DNA from 3 places in the Allofournierella sp. genome. Region 2 is predicted to be linked to each of the others. Evidence: predicted binding sites of a transcription regulator. Region 2 holds the regulator's gene; each other region holds the start of a gene.
The links. The regulator Rex, encoded in region 2, represses fermentation and respiration genes when NADH is low (regulators of the CRP and FNR family bind a similar motif). The targets are predictions, from matches to a motif close to ATTGTTAANNNNTTAACAAT.
Positions count from the first base shown of each region.

Region 1 (5,117 bases), on a different contig from region 2:
CACCATGGCCTCGTGGCCGGTGACAGTGCGCACCGCCTGGCAGATCAGGTTGGTGATGGGCGGCACCACCGACGAGATGATCACACCCTCCAGCGTGTTCATGTCCACGTTATAAAGCTCCAGCACATTTTTGATGCTGATGGCGTATTCCAGCGAGGTCTTGCCCGGATCGGTGGAGAGCCGTTCCACAAACACGATGTTCTCCTCGGATTCCAGGTAGCCGATCACGATGTTGGTGTTGCCGATGTCCAGTGCAAGGATCATATGTCAAAACTCCTCGTTTGATGTATGGATGATTAGGTCTTGCTGCTGGCAAAGCGCAGCAAGGGGCGGCCCACCAGAGCTACGATGATGGTGGCCACAATGGCCTCCGGAACACCCTGCAGCCCGATGATGGACAGGATGAAGGGATAAACCGCGTCCGCCGCAATGCCCTTGGCTGCGCCGTAGCTTTCGCCGAAGAACACGAAGATCAGGTTCATCACCAGCAGGGTATTGGTCATGGAGCCCACAAACCCGGCAGCGCCCAGGCTCACGGTGAGTTTGCCGGGGGCAGAGCCCAGCAGCCGCTTCAGACCTTTAAATACAAAATACGGAAGCACGCCAACCAGAATGCGGGGCACCAGAACGATCACCAGACTGGCCCAGCTGCCGTGCACATCGCCCAGGCTGTAGAAGGGGGTGAACACAAACGAGGTCACGTTGGGGGCCACGGTGTTGTTCACCAGGCTGGTGAGACCGAACACGCCGCCCAGTACTGCGCCCTTGCGGGGCCCCAGAAGCACCGAGCCCAGAATTACCGGGATGTGGATAATCGTCGCCCGCATGAAGCCAAGCGGGATGTAGCCCAGAAAGGGCACCATGGCCATTGCGATGATGATGGCCGAAAAAAGGGCAAGCTGAACCAGCCCGCGGGAGTTGTTCGCAGTTCCGTTTTTGTACATATTCAATTGTCCTCCTTGTTATTATTCCCGAAATCGGGATACAATACGCTGTTCAGTATAGCACCAAACCCGGCGCAAAACAAGGGCGATACTGCATAATTTCAGGTGGTGAAGCGCGCCCGAAAAATTTTTGTGATATGAACCAAAAAGCACAGAAAATTTTGGCGTGATACGCCGCCTGAGCCGTACGGCGTGAATTGTGCGGTGTTGCCCAAGAAAAGAATGGAATTTTTTTGCACGGCAGCGGCTTTGGATGAACGCCTTTCGTCGGGGCGTTTTTGTGTTATAATAAAAGGCAGAGAAAACCGGCCTCCCGTGGCCGGGCAAAAAGGAGAAACGGCAACATGCTCAAGGGAAAACATGTGGTGCTGGCGGTCACCGGCGGCATCGCGCCATATAAAATGGCCACCATGGCCAGCCTTCTGGTCAAGCAGCACGCGGACGTTCAGGTGCTGATGACCCAAAACGCCACAAACTTCATCAACCCCATCACTTTCGAGACCCTCACCGGCCACAAATGCCTGGTGGATACCTTTGACCGGAACTTTGAATTTAATGTGGAGCATGTGTCGGTGGCCAAGCAGGCGGACATCGCCCTGGTGGCTCCTGCCACTGCCAACGTGATCGGCAAGCTGGCCAACGGTCTGGCTGACGATATGCTCACCACCACTCTGCTGGCCTGCAAGTGCAAAAAGCTGGTGGCCCCGGCCATGAACACCCAGATGTATGAAAACCCCATCGTGCAGGATAATCTGAAAAAGCTGGAGCATTACGGCATGGAGCTGATCCAGCCGGTGAGCGGCCATCTGGCCTGCGGCGCCAGCGGTATGGGCAAGATGGTGGAGCCGGAGGTGATGCTCCAGTACATCCTGCGGGACCTGGCCCTGGAAAAGGATATGCAGGGCCTGAAGGTGCTGGTCACCGCCGGGCCCACTCAGGAGGCCATCGACCCGGTGCGTTACATCACCAACCATTCCACCGGTACCATGGGCTATCAGCTGGCCCGCAACTGCATGCTGCGGGGCGCTCAGGTCACCCTGGTCACCGGCCGCACCGCCCTGACTCCGCCCACCTTCGTGGAGGTGGTGCCGGTGGTGAGCGCTCAGGAGATGTATGAGGCCGTGACCAGCCGCGCCGCCGGGCAGGACATCATCATCAAGGCCGCCGCCGTGGCCGACTACCGCCCCGCCACCGTGGCCACCGAGAAGATCAAGAAGGCGGAGGGCGGCTGGGCGATCCCGCTGGAGCGGACTCAGGACATCCTGCGCAGCCTGGGCGAAGAAAAGCCCGCCGGGCAGTTTTTGTGCGGCTTTGCCATGGAGACCCAGAACCTGGAGGAGAACGCCCGCAAAAAGCTGGAGGCAAAGAATCTGGATCTGGTGGTGGGCAACAACGTGAAGGTAGAGGGCGCGGGCTTCGGCGCGGGCACCAATGTGATCACCTTCATCACCAAAGAGGGCGCCGAGCCCCAGCCCCAGATGGACAAGGCCCAGGTGGCCGGCTGCATCGTGGACAAAATTCTGGCCATGCGGGCCGAAAAGTGAGCCGTCCGGTTTCATTTTATAAGAGTATACAAAAAGAGTGCGCTGCCTCTCAGCTTGGGGGCTGCGCACTCTTTTTGTATGCTGTCCGGTACGGAACGGAAAAGGGACTCACCGCTCGCTGTAGATCTGCTGGCTGCCCCGGATGGCCTGACCCAGATACCGGTCGATCCATTCCGCTGCGGCCTGCTCGTCCCGGGCACGGATGCAGTCGTACAGGCGCTCGGTGTTGCGCAGCAGCGCCTCGATGCCGTACAGCCGGCAAAAGCGCATCCAGAGGGTGATGACTGGGGCCTTGAAGGAATAGTAGATCAGCGGCACGATGCTGTTGCCGCCCACCAGCGCCAGCTCGTGCTGGAACTGGAACGCCGCCTCGGCGGCCTGGGCGATGTCCTCTGCCTGGGCCATGTGGGCCAGATGCTCCCCCAGACTGTCCAGCGCCTGGTCCGACGCATAGCGGATGGCGGAGGTCACCGCCAGATGCTCCAGCGCCTGGCGTACCTCCAGCAGCGAGCGGATCTCGTCCTTGCCCAGCACGCCGTCCCGGTATTCCATGATGGCGATCAGGGTGGAAAGGTTGCCCTTGCGGCGGTAGTCCGCCACACAGGTGCCCTGCCGGGGGCGCACCTCCAGAAAACCCTGCTGGGCCAGCTCGGTCAGACCGCCGTTCACCACCGCCCGGCTTACCTGCATCTGCCGGGCCAGCTCCCGCTCCGAGGGAAGCTGGCTGCCCATGGGCAATTCGCCGGAAAGGATCATGCCTTGCAGCTGGCGCACGAACAATTGTTTCAGACTGGGAGAATTCAGTTTTTCAAATGGCATGCAAATCACCTCGGCTTTTGTTGTGGCTATACCACATACCACAGGCTTATTTTACCATGCAATTCGCTTAAGGAAAAGCCCTTCATTTGGGCTGTTCTCTGAAAAATCGGGATTTGATTGACGGCTTACAATGGGAATGTTAAGCTATTAACAGCTAAAAGGCGGGGAAGAGAGGAGAAATGTGGCTCTGGTTGGGCCACAAGACCCGCCCGGAAAACAAGGAGGGGGACCCATGGCGGATACCACCAGCAAGGTAAAAGTGATCGAGATCAAGCAGAGCGTGTTTGCATCCAACGACGAACAGGCCCGCAATCTGCGCGGGGAGCTGAAGGAGAAGGGCGTATTTCTTCTGAACCTGATGTCCTCGCCCGGCGCGGGCAAAACCACCACCCTGAAGCAGACGGTGAAGGCTCTGGAGGGCCAGCTGCGCATCGGCGTGATGGAGGCGGACATTGATTCGGATGTGGATGCCAAGGCGATGGCCGCCACCGGCGTGAAGGCCATCCAGCTGCACACCGGCGGTATGTGCCATCTGGACGCGGACATGACTCGTCAGGGTCTGGAGGCGCTGGGTACCGAAGATGTGGACCTGGCCATCCTGGAAAACGTGGGCAATCTGGTCTGCCCGGCGGAGTTCGATACCGGCGCGGTGAAGAACGCCATGATCCTGTCGGTGCCGGAAGGCCACGACAAGCCCCTGAAATACCCGCTGATGTTTTCGGTGTGTGATGTGGTGCTCATCAACAAGACCGATGTGATGCCCTATTTCGACTTTGACCTGGAAAAGTGCAAAGAGTACCTCCGCATGCGCAATCCGAATGCGGAGGTCATTCCCATCTGTGCCAAAACCGGCGAAGGCATCGAGGCCTGGGCCGATTGGCTGCGCACCCAGGTGAATGATTGGAAGAGCTGAGAGACGAAGGAAAGGACAATAAGGATATGAGTCAGACCCATTTTCCCCTGGACGAAGAAAAGCTGCCCTTTTCCATTCCGAAGGACGAAAAGCCCCGGGAGAAGATTTTAAAGCTGGGCCAGAAGATCACCGACCGTGTACCCGCCAAGCTGCGCCCGCTCACCGCCGAGGACCCGGAATACTGGGGCCTTGCGGGCATCGTCACCGACGAGATGGCGGATGTGGCCCTGAAAATGAAGGTGCGCAAGCCCATGACCCTGCCCCAGCTGGTCAAGGTCACCGGTAAACCCGCCCAGGAGCTGGAGCCCCTGCTGCAGGAAATGAGCAACGTGGGCTTGCTGGAATACAACTGGGAAAACGAGCGGCGGGAGAAGCAGTATGTGCTGCCCATGTTCGTGCCCGGCAGCGCCGAGTTCTTCAACATGAAACAGCAGCAGATCGACGAGCACCCGGAGGTCACCGCCTTTTTCGAGCGTATGACCTTCCTGCCGCTGGAGCACATCACCGCCATGGTGCCCCCCGGCGGTGCGGGCATCGGCATGCATGTGATCCCGGTGGAACAGGCCATCCAGACCGAGAACCGCTCGGTGGGCATCGAGCACATCTCCCACTGGCTGGATAAGTACGACGGCAAATATGCCGCCAGTCCCTGCTCCTGCCGGATGTCCCGCGCCAAGCTGGGCGAGGGATGCGGCGACGATCCGGAGGACTGGTGCATCGGTGTGGGCGACATGGCGGACTACCTGGTGGAGACCAACAAGGGCCACTATGTGGACCGGGATGAGGTGCTGCGCATCCTGAAGCGCGCCGAGGACAACGGCTTCGTGCACCAGATCACCAACATCGACGGCGAGAACAAGATCTTCGCCATCTGCAATTGTAACGTGAACATCTGTA
Region 1 is NZ_JAGHKE010000058.1:10,609-15,725, reverse strand. Features, by position in the region: gene J7G73_RS08480 (type III pantothenate kinase) at 1-264, opposite strand, end outside; gene J7G73_RS08475 (ECF transporter S component) at 297-944, opposite strand; gene coaBC (bifunctional phosphopantothenoylcysteine decarboxylase/phosphopantothenate--cysteine ligase CoaBC) at 1,289-2,488, shown strand; gene J7G73_RS08465 (GntR family transcriptional regulator) at 2,597-3,307, opposite strand; gene hypB (hydrogenase nickel incorporation protein HypB) at 3,540-4,220, shown strand; gene J7G73_RS08455 (FAD-dependent oxidoreductase) at 4,247-5,117, shown strand, end outside.
Region 1: hypB (hydrogenase nickel incorporation protein HypB) is a predicted target of Rex. The motif match lies at 3,443-3,462, and genes of this name have one in related genera.

Region 2 (5,117 bases):
CACCAGCCCGGCCATTCCCAATGCGGACCTGATCGTGATTTACTGCTCCATCAACGGGCACGAGAGCATCGCCGTCCTGAAGATGAATTACAAGGCGGCCTATGCTCACTATTATCAGCAGGTGGAGGGCCAGCACTACAACGCCCTGATCAAGCAGCGTACCCTGCTGCCCGCCGCCGGCTCCAAGCCGGATGAGTCGGTGATCGTGGATATGACCGACGGCTCCATCAAGCTGGTGGAGAAAAAATACGAGGTGGACGGGACGAAGATCTTCTATCTGTCCGAGCGCATTCTGCGCAGCACCCAGGCCCAGCCCGAGCGGGCCAAGCTGCAGACGGTGCAGACCGCCGCAGCCCAGGCGGTGCGCCAAAGCTACGAGGACAACCAGAAAAGCGACAGTGAGATCGCAGCCATCCTCTGTGAGGAGGCGGTGGCCGGTGACGGCAGTCTGGAGGTCCAGCGGGTAAAGGAGCGGCTGGAGGAGCAGTTCCCGCTGGCGGTGGAGTCCTTCACCCAGGAGCTGGAGCAGGCGAATCTGCCTCTGGAGGAAACCGTATCGGTTCCGCCCGCCCGCATCAAGCGGATGGAATACCAGTCCATCAAGACCGAGAGCGGCATCGAGATGAAGATCCCCACCAGTCTTCTGCGTGGCGACAACGACTATGTGGAGTTCGTCAACGAGCCGGACGGCACCATCTCGCTGCTGGTCAAGGGCGTTGTGCTGTAAATTGCCCCAAAAAGAAAACTCCCGAAAGCCGCACAGGCTTTCGGGAGTTTTGTTATATGCTCAAACTGTAATGCGGGGATGGCGGCGATAGAAGTCATCCCGCGCCTTGAAATAGCACTGGGCACACAGGCTTACGTATTCCACTTCGCCGCCCTCGTCGATGACAACCTGATCGCCTTCAAACACGAATATCGGTGAGAATGCAAGCCGGGGCGGGGGCACGGGTCAGCAGATCCCGCACCAGGTCCAGAATGTCCAGCTTGGGGGTCACGGCAATGTCTACCAGCCGGGTCACACCCAGTCGGCTGACCAGCTTGTCGCCGCCCTTGGTATCCACGCTGGGCTTCATCACCAGCACCCGCATGCCGCGCTCCTCGTAATTATAGGCCACCTGCATCAGGGCAGTGCTTTTGCCGCTGTTCATGGCGCCGTAGCGAAAATACAATTTTGCCATAGTGTTGCATAAACCTCTTTATACGGCGAAGAAGACGCTCATTCGCCAAAAGTCAGCCCGGCTGCGCTTTCACGCAGCCGGGCTGCTGTTGTTTGATGGATTCAGTCGTTCCGCAGCCGGTAGCCCAGGCTCATCAGGCTGTCGCCCAGATGGGCATTCTCCACCGTCACATTGGGGTAGGGAATGGAAAGATCGTAGTGACTGAAGTTCCAGAAGCCCCGGATGCCCAGGTCCACCAGCCGGCCGGAAAGCTCCTTTGCGCCCTCACGGGGCAGGCAGAGCACCGCCACCTGAGGATTGTGGGCGGCACAGAAGGACTCCAGCTCATCAATGTGATGGATGGGAATACCGTCCAGATCCTGGCCCACCAGCTCCTGCTGCACATCGAATACAGCCAGCAGATGGTAGCCGTTGGTATCGGTGGTCAGAAAACGGGAGACCGCCCGGCCCAGACGGCCGGCACCGATCAGAATGGTGGGCAGCTTTTCGCCCTCGCCAAACAGCAGGCGACCGATCTCGTGCAGCAGTACCTCCACATTATAGCCGATTCCCTGCTGGCCAAAACCGCCAAAGCAGTTAAAGTCCTGGCGTACCTGACTGGCAGTGGTGCCCATCATGCGGGCCAGTTCACTGGAAGATACCTTTACCACACCGTTTCTCTGCATCTGGCTGATGTAGCGGTAATATTTGGGCAGCCGTTTGATTACCGGCAGAGATACCTTTCCTTGAGAATGGTTCATATTATCATCACCGTCTTTTGAAAATGATTTAAAGCAACGGGCGGGTACGTGGCCTGCCCTGTGCAGAAGCGAGCAAAAGGCGAAAACAGGCCTTTTGCAGGAATATCCATACTTTATAATACTGGATTCACAAAGGCTTGTCAAACCAATTGCAGGGCGGAAGGCCGTCTGTGTGGGCATAAAGACAAAAAATTCGTGCAAACTGATAGAAAAAACAAAAGGCAGCCCCGCACGATTCACGGCCAACACCGCAGGCGGCGTTGCCAAAAGGAGCGAAGAGACCAATGCCGAACAATGATACTCCGCGGCCCACCGATGCCCAGGTGGAGCAGGAAAAGCTGGAACAGGATTTTATGATGGACACCGGCTCGGTGATCCGCACCAAGGGCCGTCATGCCATCCATTGCCTCACGGTGATCGGTCTGATCGAGGGCCACGTGAGTGCCGGACAGGAGCAGAAGGTGACCCGCTACGAGCATGTGATCCCACAGCTGGTGGCCATTGAGGAGGACCCGGAGATCGAGGGTCTGCTGGTGATTTTGAATACCGTAGGCGGCGACGTGGAGGCGGGCCTTGCCCTGGCTGAGCTGATCAGCGGGGTGACCAAGCCCAGCGCCACCCTGGTGCTGGGCGGCGGGCATTCCATCGGCATCCCGCTGGCGGTCAGCGCCAAGCACAGCTTTATTGTGCCCACTGCCACCATGACCATTCACCCGGTGCGACATTCCGGGCTGGTATTGGGGGTGCCCCAGACCATGCGCTATTTCGAGCAGATGCAGGAGCGCATCACCGGCTTTGTGCAAAGCCATTCCCACATCAGCGAAGAGCGTTTTCTGGAGCTGATGATGCACACCGGCGAGCTGGTGATGGATGTGGGGACCGTGCTGGGCGGTGAGCAGGCGGTGGCCGAGGGCCTGATCGACGAACTGGGCGGTCTGGGCGACGCGCTTGCTTACCTGTATCGCCAGATCGAACGGAATCGAACCGGCGCAAAGAATGAGGAAAGCCGAAGCAGAGAGGAAACTGTCCGATAAATTGGGTTTTAAAACCTATGGTTTTATGATACAATAGATAAGTTCCGAAAAATTCCCGCGCCGGGTGCGCGGCGCCCCCGGAAAACCAAATGGTCCGGGGGCTGGAAATACATAAACGAGGGAAAGAAAGCGTATGGCACAAAAGAAGAAACCCGCCGCAAAAAGCGGCGCGAAAACCACCCGCTCCCGCTCACGGCGCAGCCAGCCGGATGTGGCCCAGAGCTGGAGCATTCTGCTGTTCTGCCTGGGCGTTGTGATCATTGCCATGTCTCTGGTGGCCGGGCAGTCGGTCTGGGCCATGCTGCGCGGCGTGCTGTTCGGCGTGTTCGGCGTGTGTACCTATCTGCTGGGGCCGGTGCTGCTCTACATCGCGGTGCTGGTGGCGCTGGGGCGGCCCATCTGGTCCCGCTGCGCCAAGTCCCTGCTGCTGATGATGCTGATCTGCGGCACGGCAGTGGTGTTCTCCAAAATCGACCTGGTGGGCCTGAGCTTCGGCAAGGCCACCGCGGCGTTATACGCCAACGGTCAGGGTATGCTGGGCGGTGGCCTGTTGGGCGGCATCATCGGCGGCACCCTGCTGGCCTTGTGCGGGCATCCGGCGGCGAATATCCTGCTGGTCATCATGCTCATCGCCATGGTCATGTGGTACCTGGGGGTGACCCCGGGTGATCTGTGGCAGATCGCGGAGGACTATCTGGGCGACTGGAAGGCTGACCGGGATGCTGCCCGCCAGCAGCGCGAGGCCTGGGAGGAGGAGCAGCTGCGCCGGGAACCCGAGCGCCGCGCCGCCGCCCAGGAGCGGGCCGCTGCCCGCCAGCAAAAGCAGGAGGCCTTTGCCCAGCGGTTCCGGGGTCCGAGCCGGAGGAGCACAGCGAATTCGAGACCGAGATTCCCATGGACGAGCCTCAGCAGGACCCGGATGTGGGCTTCGAGCCCTATCCCAGCAGCAGCCCGGACTATGCCTGGGAGATGCGGTTCGATCAGGCGCCGGAGCCCTCCGACGCGGACGAGCCGCCCTTCCAGCTGGACCAGCCGATCCCGCTGGAGCCGGAGCAGCCCAATGTCGGTGTCACCGAGCTGGACAGTCTGATCCACAAGGCCATGGAGCCCAGCCAGACTATGGGCAATTCCTACGGCGAGCCGCTGCGTCCGCTGAACCCGGCGGCCGCCACGGCGGAAACCGCCCTTGCGCAGCCTGTGGAACAGCCTGCTGCCTATTGCTATCCGCCGCTTGACCTGTTCCAGGTGATGGAGTCGGCGGAGGACCCGGGCGTGGAGGCGGAGCTGAAAAAGAACGCCGAGCTGCTGGTGAGCACGCTGGAAAGCTTCGGCGTAAAGACCCGCGTGCTGGACATCTGCCGCGGCCCCTCGGTCACCCGGTACGAGCTGCAGCCCCTGGCGGGCGTGAAGATCAGCCGAATCACCGGTCTGGCCGATGATATTGCCCTGAACCTGGCGGCGGCCGGCGTGCGCATCGAGGCCCCCATCCCCGGCAAGCCTGCCGTGGGCGTGGAGGTGCCCAACCGAAAATCCAGCCCGGTGGGCATCCGTGGCATCTTTGAATCCCAGGCCTACACCCGCAGCGCCTCGCCCCTGACCCTTGCCCTGGGCAAGGACATTGCGGGCAACGCCCAGGTGGCGGACCTGTGCAAGATGCCCCACCTGCTGATCGCCGGTTCCACCGGCAGCGGTAAGTCGGTGTGCGTGAACAGCATCATCATCAGCTTTTTGTATCGCTCCAGCCCCGAGGATGTGAAGCTCATCCTCATCGACCCCAAGGTGGTGGAGCTGGCGGAGTACAACGGCATTCCCCACCTGCTGATGCCGGTGGTCACCGAGCCGCGCAAGGCGGCGGGTGCGCTGGGCAGCGCTGTGGCCGAGATGGAGCGCCGCTACCACCTGTTCGCTGAGAACAACGTGCGTGACATCAAGAGCTTTAACCGGCTGGCGGCTGAGACCGAGGGTCTGGAAAAGCTGCCCTACATCGCCATTATCATCGACGAGCTGGCCGACCTGATGATGGTGGCCGGCAAAGAGGTGGAGGACTACATCTGTCGCATCGCCCAGAAGGCCCGTGCCGCGGGCATGCACCTGATCGTGGCCACCCAGCGCCCCAGTGTGGATGTCATCACCGGCCTGATCAAGGCCAATATCCCCAGCCG
Region 2 is NZ_JAGHKE010000085.1:358-5,474, forward strand. Features, by position in the region: gene J7G73_RS10755 (nucleoid-associated protein) at 1-727, shown strand, start outside; partial or broken gene J7G73_RS10760 (hypothetical protein) at 788-1,181, opposite strand; gene J7G73_RS10765 (redox-sensing transcriptional repressor Rex) at 1,283-1,921, opposite strand; gene J7G73_RS10770 (ATP-dependent Clp protease proteolytic subunit) at 2,206-2,955, shown strand; partial or broken gene J7G73_RS10775 (hypothetical protein) at 3,596-3,736, shown strand; gene J7G73_RS10780 (DNA translocase FtsK) at 3,850-5,117, shown strand, end outside.

Region 3 (5,117 bases), on a different contig from region 2:
GGTGCTGCCGCCCAGAGGCAGCAGCGGCTTGAACCGGCCCATCCGGGAGGAAAGCCCGGCGGCGGGGATCAGTGCACCGAATGCCATTGCCTGTCCTCCTTTTTCAAAGCGGCGCGGGGCCGCCGATCAACTCTGTTCTGATTTTAGCACAGCAGTCGTTATTTCACAAGAGAAATAACGACGAAAAGAAGGACTTCCGTACTGGCCAAAAAAGCAACCGTCGTCCGCCTGCCGGGGAGGTGGATGCTGGGAACAGACCGGCCAACGCTCTCGTGGACAGGAGCCGACCGGTGTGCTATCATGTCTGTGCCGGGGCCGCTGTGCCCGCAGGGCGGAAAGGAGCGAGGACGTTGAAACAACGGACCATTGAGCGGCAGCTGTACTCCACGCTGATCGGCGGCATCGCCATCATGCTGCTGATCTCGATCAGCATCACCCTGTATTACAGCATCTACCGCCAGAAGCGCCATGTGGACCGTACCATTGCCGACACGGCAGCCATTGTGGCCCACATGCCCCAGGTGCTGCAGACGCTGCAGGGCCAGGGCGACCCGGAAGCGCTGAAGGAATATCTGAACCAGGTGCTGGCGTTGTCCTCCGTCGAGATCATTACCGTATGCGATGCCGCCGGGGTGCGGCTGTATCATCCCAATGAGGCACTGATCGGCAAACGCTTTGTGGGCGGCGACGAACAGCCCGCCCTGGAGGGAGCCGACCCGTATATCACCACCGGCCGGGGCACGCTGGGGGAGCAGCGGCGGGCCTTCTGCCCGGTGCGGGATGATTCCGGCCGGGTGGCAGGGTTTGTGATGGCATCCATGCTGATTCGAAGCATGGTGTATACCCGGGGGCAGATCCTGGCGGTTTATCTGGTGTTTGCGCTGCTGCTGGCGCTCATCGCGCTGGTGGTGGTGCGCCAGATGATGCGGCGGCTGCGCCGGACCCTGATGGGGCACGGCCCCGAGGAATTCGCCGCCATGTATCTGCAGCAGAGCGGAGTTCTTGATGCACTGGACGAGGGCGTGTTTGCCATTGACCGCCAGAGCCGGGTGATTCTGATGAATTCGTCCGCCCGGCGCATGCTGGATATCCCGCCCGGGCAGGCGGTGGAGGGGACCCTTATCACGGAGCTGTTCCCGGAGACTCGACTGCCTCAGGTGATGGAGAGCGGCAGGGCACAGAACAACGTGATTATGGACCTGCGGGGCAGGCGGATCATCACCAGCCGCATTCCGCTGTGCAAGGACGGAGTCTGCGATGGGGCGGTGAGCGTGTTCCGGGACAAGACCGAGGTGACCCGACTGGCCGAAGAGCTCACCGGCACCCGCTTCCTGGTGGATACGCTGCGGGCCTACAACCATGAATTCAACAACAAGCTCCATGTGATTCTGGGCTACATCCAGATGGGCCGCCTGACGGAAGCGGTGGAGTTCATCACCCGCAGCACCCTGCTACCCGCCAGTGCGCTGGCAGCGGTGTCCGAGCGGATCGCGGTGCCGCATCTGGCGGCGCTGATTCTGGGCAAGATGATCCGAGCAAAGGAAAAGGGCATTCTGCTCACCCTCAAGCCGGACAGCCGCTGCATGGCGGACGATCTGATCATTCCCCCGGAGGACTGCGAGACCATTGTGGGCAATCTTCTGGAAAATGCCATCGAGGAGCTGGATCGCCGGGATCATCCGGTGAAGGAGATCAGTCTGGGCGTTTACTGCAGCGGGCAGGGCCTGCTGATCCAGTGCGAGGATACGGGAGGCGGCATCCCGCCGCAGGTGATGGAGCGCATCTTTGAGCAGGGCGTGTCCACCAAGGGCGAAAACCGGGGCACCGGCCTTTCGCTGGTGCACAGCATCGTGGAGGCCTGGGGCGGGCAGATCCAGGTGGACACCGAGCCGGACGAGGGAACGGGGATTACCGTGAGCATCGCCACACAAGCAAGGGAGGCATCGTCATGTATCGAGTGATCATTGTAGAGGACGACCCCATGGTGCGGGCCATCAATCAGCAGTATGTACAGGCACAGGGGGAGTTTTCCGTGGAGGAGACCTTCCATAACGGCGAGGCCGCGCTGGCCTGGCTACAAGAAAACCCGGCGGATCTGGTGATCCTGGATTATTATATGCCGGTGATGGACGGGCTGGAGTTTTTGAAAAAGCTGGCGGAGGTAACGCCCCGGCCGGGGGTGATCGTGGTCAGTGCCGCCAACGAGGGCGGTACCGTGCGCCGCATGCTGGAGCTGGGTGTGACGGACTATCTGGTCAAGCCCTTTGAATACGAGCGGTTCGAGCAGGCGCTGGTCCGTTTCTGCAGCCAGCGGCGGCAGCTGGACCGGATGAGCGAGCAGGACGGGCTGCACCAGCAGCAGATCGATCGGCTGCTGGCACAGCCTCCGGCCGAGGAGCCCGCGCTGAAGAAGGGACTGCAGAAACGCACGCTGGACAAGATCCGCGAATATATGCGCTCCCAGGCGGGCAAAGCCTATACCAGCGAGGAGATCTCCGAGGCGGTGGGCCTGTCCCGGGTGACGGTGGGCCGCTATGTGAACCATCTGGTGGAGACCGGCGTGCTGCACAGCACCGTGGATTATCAGACCGGCGGCCGCCCCTCCATGCTGTACCAATACATCCCGGCGGAATAGCCGCCGGGCAGAGGCGGGAAGCGACAGGATGCCGCCGGATTCGTTTGTTAAAAAACTTTCAAAAGGGTTTGATTAGCTTCAAAACCTTTTGCGCCAGAGAGGCTTACGGTACACTGGTTATGTGAAAATCCGCCTTTGCGGCGGAAAAACAGCGAAAAAGAGGAGAAATGACCATGAAGAAACGGATCATTGCCTTGCTGGCAGCATGCAGCCTGGTACTGAGCCTGGCCGGCTGCGGCCAGACGGGCGCAAGCAGCAGCGCGGGTGTAAGCGGCAGCTTCACCGGCACCGCAAAGGGCATGGGCGGCGATGTGACCGTCACCCTGACCCTGGAGAACAGCGTGATTACCGGCTGCGAGGCCGAGGGCAAGGACGAGACCCCCGGCATCGGCGACAAGGCCATCGAGCAGGTGACCGCCGACATCGTGAAAAACAACAGCGTGGAAGTAGACGCCATTGCCGGCGCCACCATCACCTCCGACGCGGTGAAGGCTGCCGCGGCCGCCGCTCTGGCCGCTGCCGGTCTGGATGCCGCGGATTACGCGGGCGGCGCGGGCAGCGCTGAGCCTGCGGGCGACACCACCTACGATGCCGATGTGGTGGTCGTGGGCGCGGGCGGCGCGGGTATGACCGCTGCCATCACCGCCGCCGATGCAGGCAAAAAGGTCATCGTGCTGGAGAGCCAGGCCCTGGTGGGCGGCAACTCGGTACGCGCCACCGGCGGCCTGAATGCTGCCGAGACCGAAGCACAGCAGAAGAACACCTTTGAGGAGGCTGCCGGCGTGGAGAAGACGCTGGCAGCTGCCAAGGCCTATGCCGATAACGAGACCATCACCCAGCTAGCTGCCCAGGTGCAGAAGCAGTGGGATGCCTATCAGGCCGCGCCGGAAGGCTACTTTGATTCCGTGGAGCTGATGGAGCTGGACACCATGATCGGCGGCAAGGGCATCAACGATCCCGCGCTGGTGGCTACCCTGTGCGAGGGCAGCGCCCCCGCCATTGACTGGCTGGCCGGCATCGGCATCGAGATGCCCAGCGTTTCCAGCTTTGGCGGCGCTTCCGTTAAGCGCATCCATCGCCCGCTGGACGCCGAGGGCAAGGTGGTTTCCGTGGGCAGCTACATGATCCCCAAGCTGGAGGAGAACATGACCAGCCGGGGCGTTCAGCTGCTGACCCAGACCACCGCCAATGCGCTGCTGACCGATGAGTCCGGCGCAGTGACCGGCGTGGAGGCCACCGACAAGAACGGCAATACCGTAACCGTGAATGCCAAGGCTGTGGTGCTGGCCACCGGCGGCTTTGGCGCCAACCTGGAAATGGTGGAGCAGTATGCTCCCCAGCTGAAGGGCTTCATGACCACCAACGCCCCCGGCATCCTGGGCCAGGGCATCGAGATGGCAGTGGCTGCAGGCGCCGCCACGGTTGATATGGACCAGATCCAGATCCACCCCACCGTTCAGGCGGATACCGCCGCTCTGATCACGGAAGGCCTGCGCGGCGACGGCGCCATTCTGGTGAACGCCGAGGGCAAGCGCTTCGTGGATGAGGTGGGTACCCGTGACGTGGTTTCCGCCGCTGAGATCGCTCAGACCGGCAGCTACAGCTGGCTGGTGGTGGACCAGAAGATGGCCGATGCCTCCAGCGTAATTCAGGGTTATATTTCCAAGGGCTACACCGTGACCGGCAACACCGCTGAGGAGCTGGCCGCGGCTGCGGGCATGGACGAGGCTGCCTTTGCCACCACTCTGGAAACCTGGAACGGCTATGTGAAGGCCGGTTCCGATCCCGAGTTCGGCCGCACCAGCTTTGCTGAACCGCTGGACACCGCCCCCTACTATGCCATCAAGGTCACCGCCGGTGTGCATCACACCATGGGTGGCCTGGTCATCGACACCAGCGCTGCGGTGCTGAACGAGAACGGCGAGGCCATTCCCGGTCTGTATGCCGCGGGTGAGGTGACCGGTGGCGTGCATGGCGCCAACCGTCTGGGGGGCAACGCGGTGAGCGACTTCACTGTGTTTGGCCGCATTGCGGGCGAGTCCGCCGCTGCCTTTGTGGGCTGATCCGTACCAATTACATAAAGAGCACTTCAGGGCGCGCACCGGTTTTCGGTGCGCGCCCTGTTTTTGCTGGCAGGTGAAAGGTCGACTGCTTTGTCTTGACCGGGGGTTTATGATATAGTAATAGTTACGAGGAAATACTCGCAGAAGAGACTTATACAACGGCCCGTCCCAGGGTACGATCAGGAGAATCCCATGAAAAATGAACGATTAAACGAGGAAGCTGCCCGCACGCTGCTGGCAGCGCAGAAACAATACTTTGCCACCGGGGCCACCCGGCCGCTGGCCTTCCGGCTGGGCCAGCTGGAGGCACTCTACAAGGCGCTGGAGCGGCATGCCCCGGCGCTGGAGGAAGCCCTCGCACAGGATCTGGGCAAGAGCCGGTTTGAAAGCTACGCCAGCGAGATCGGCATGGTGCTGGC
Region 3 is NZ_JAGHKE010000076.1:7,881-12,997, forward strand. Features, by position in the region: gene J7G73_RS10085 (NTP transferase domain-containing protein) at 1-87, opposite strand, end outside; gene J7G73_RS10090 (sensor histidine kinase) at 351-1,961, shown strand; gene J7G73_RS10095 (response regulator) at 1,949-2,635, shown strand; gene J7G73_RS10100 (flavocytochrome c) at 2,809-4,698, shown strand; partial or broken gene J7G73_RS10105 (aldehyde dehydrogenase family protein) at 4,891-5,117, shown strand, end outside.
Region 3: J7G73_RS10100 (flavocytochrome c) is a predicted target of Rex. The motif match lies at 2,679-2,698, and genes of this name have one in related genera.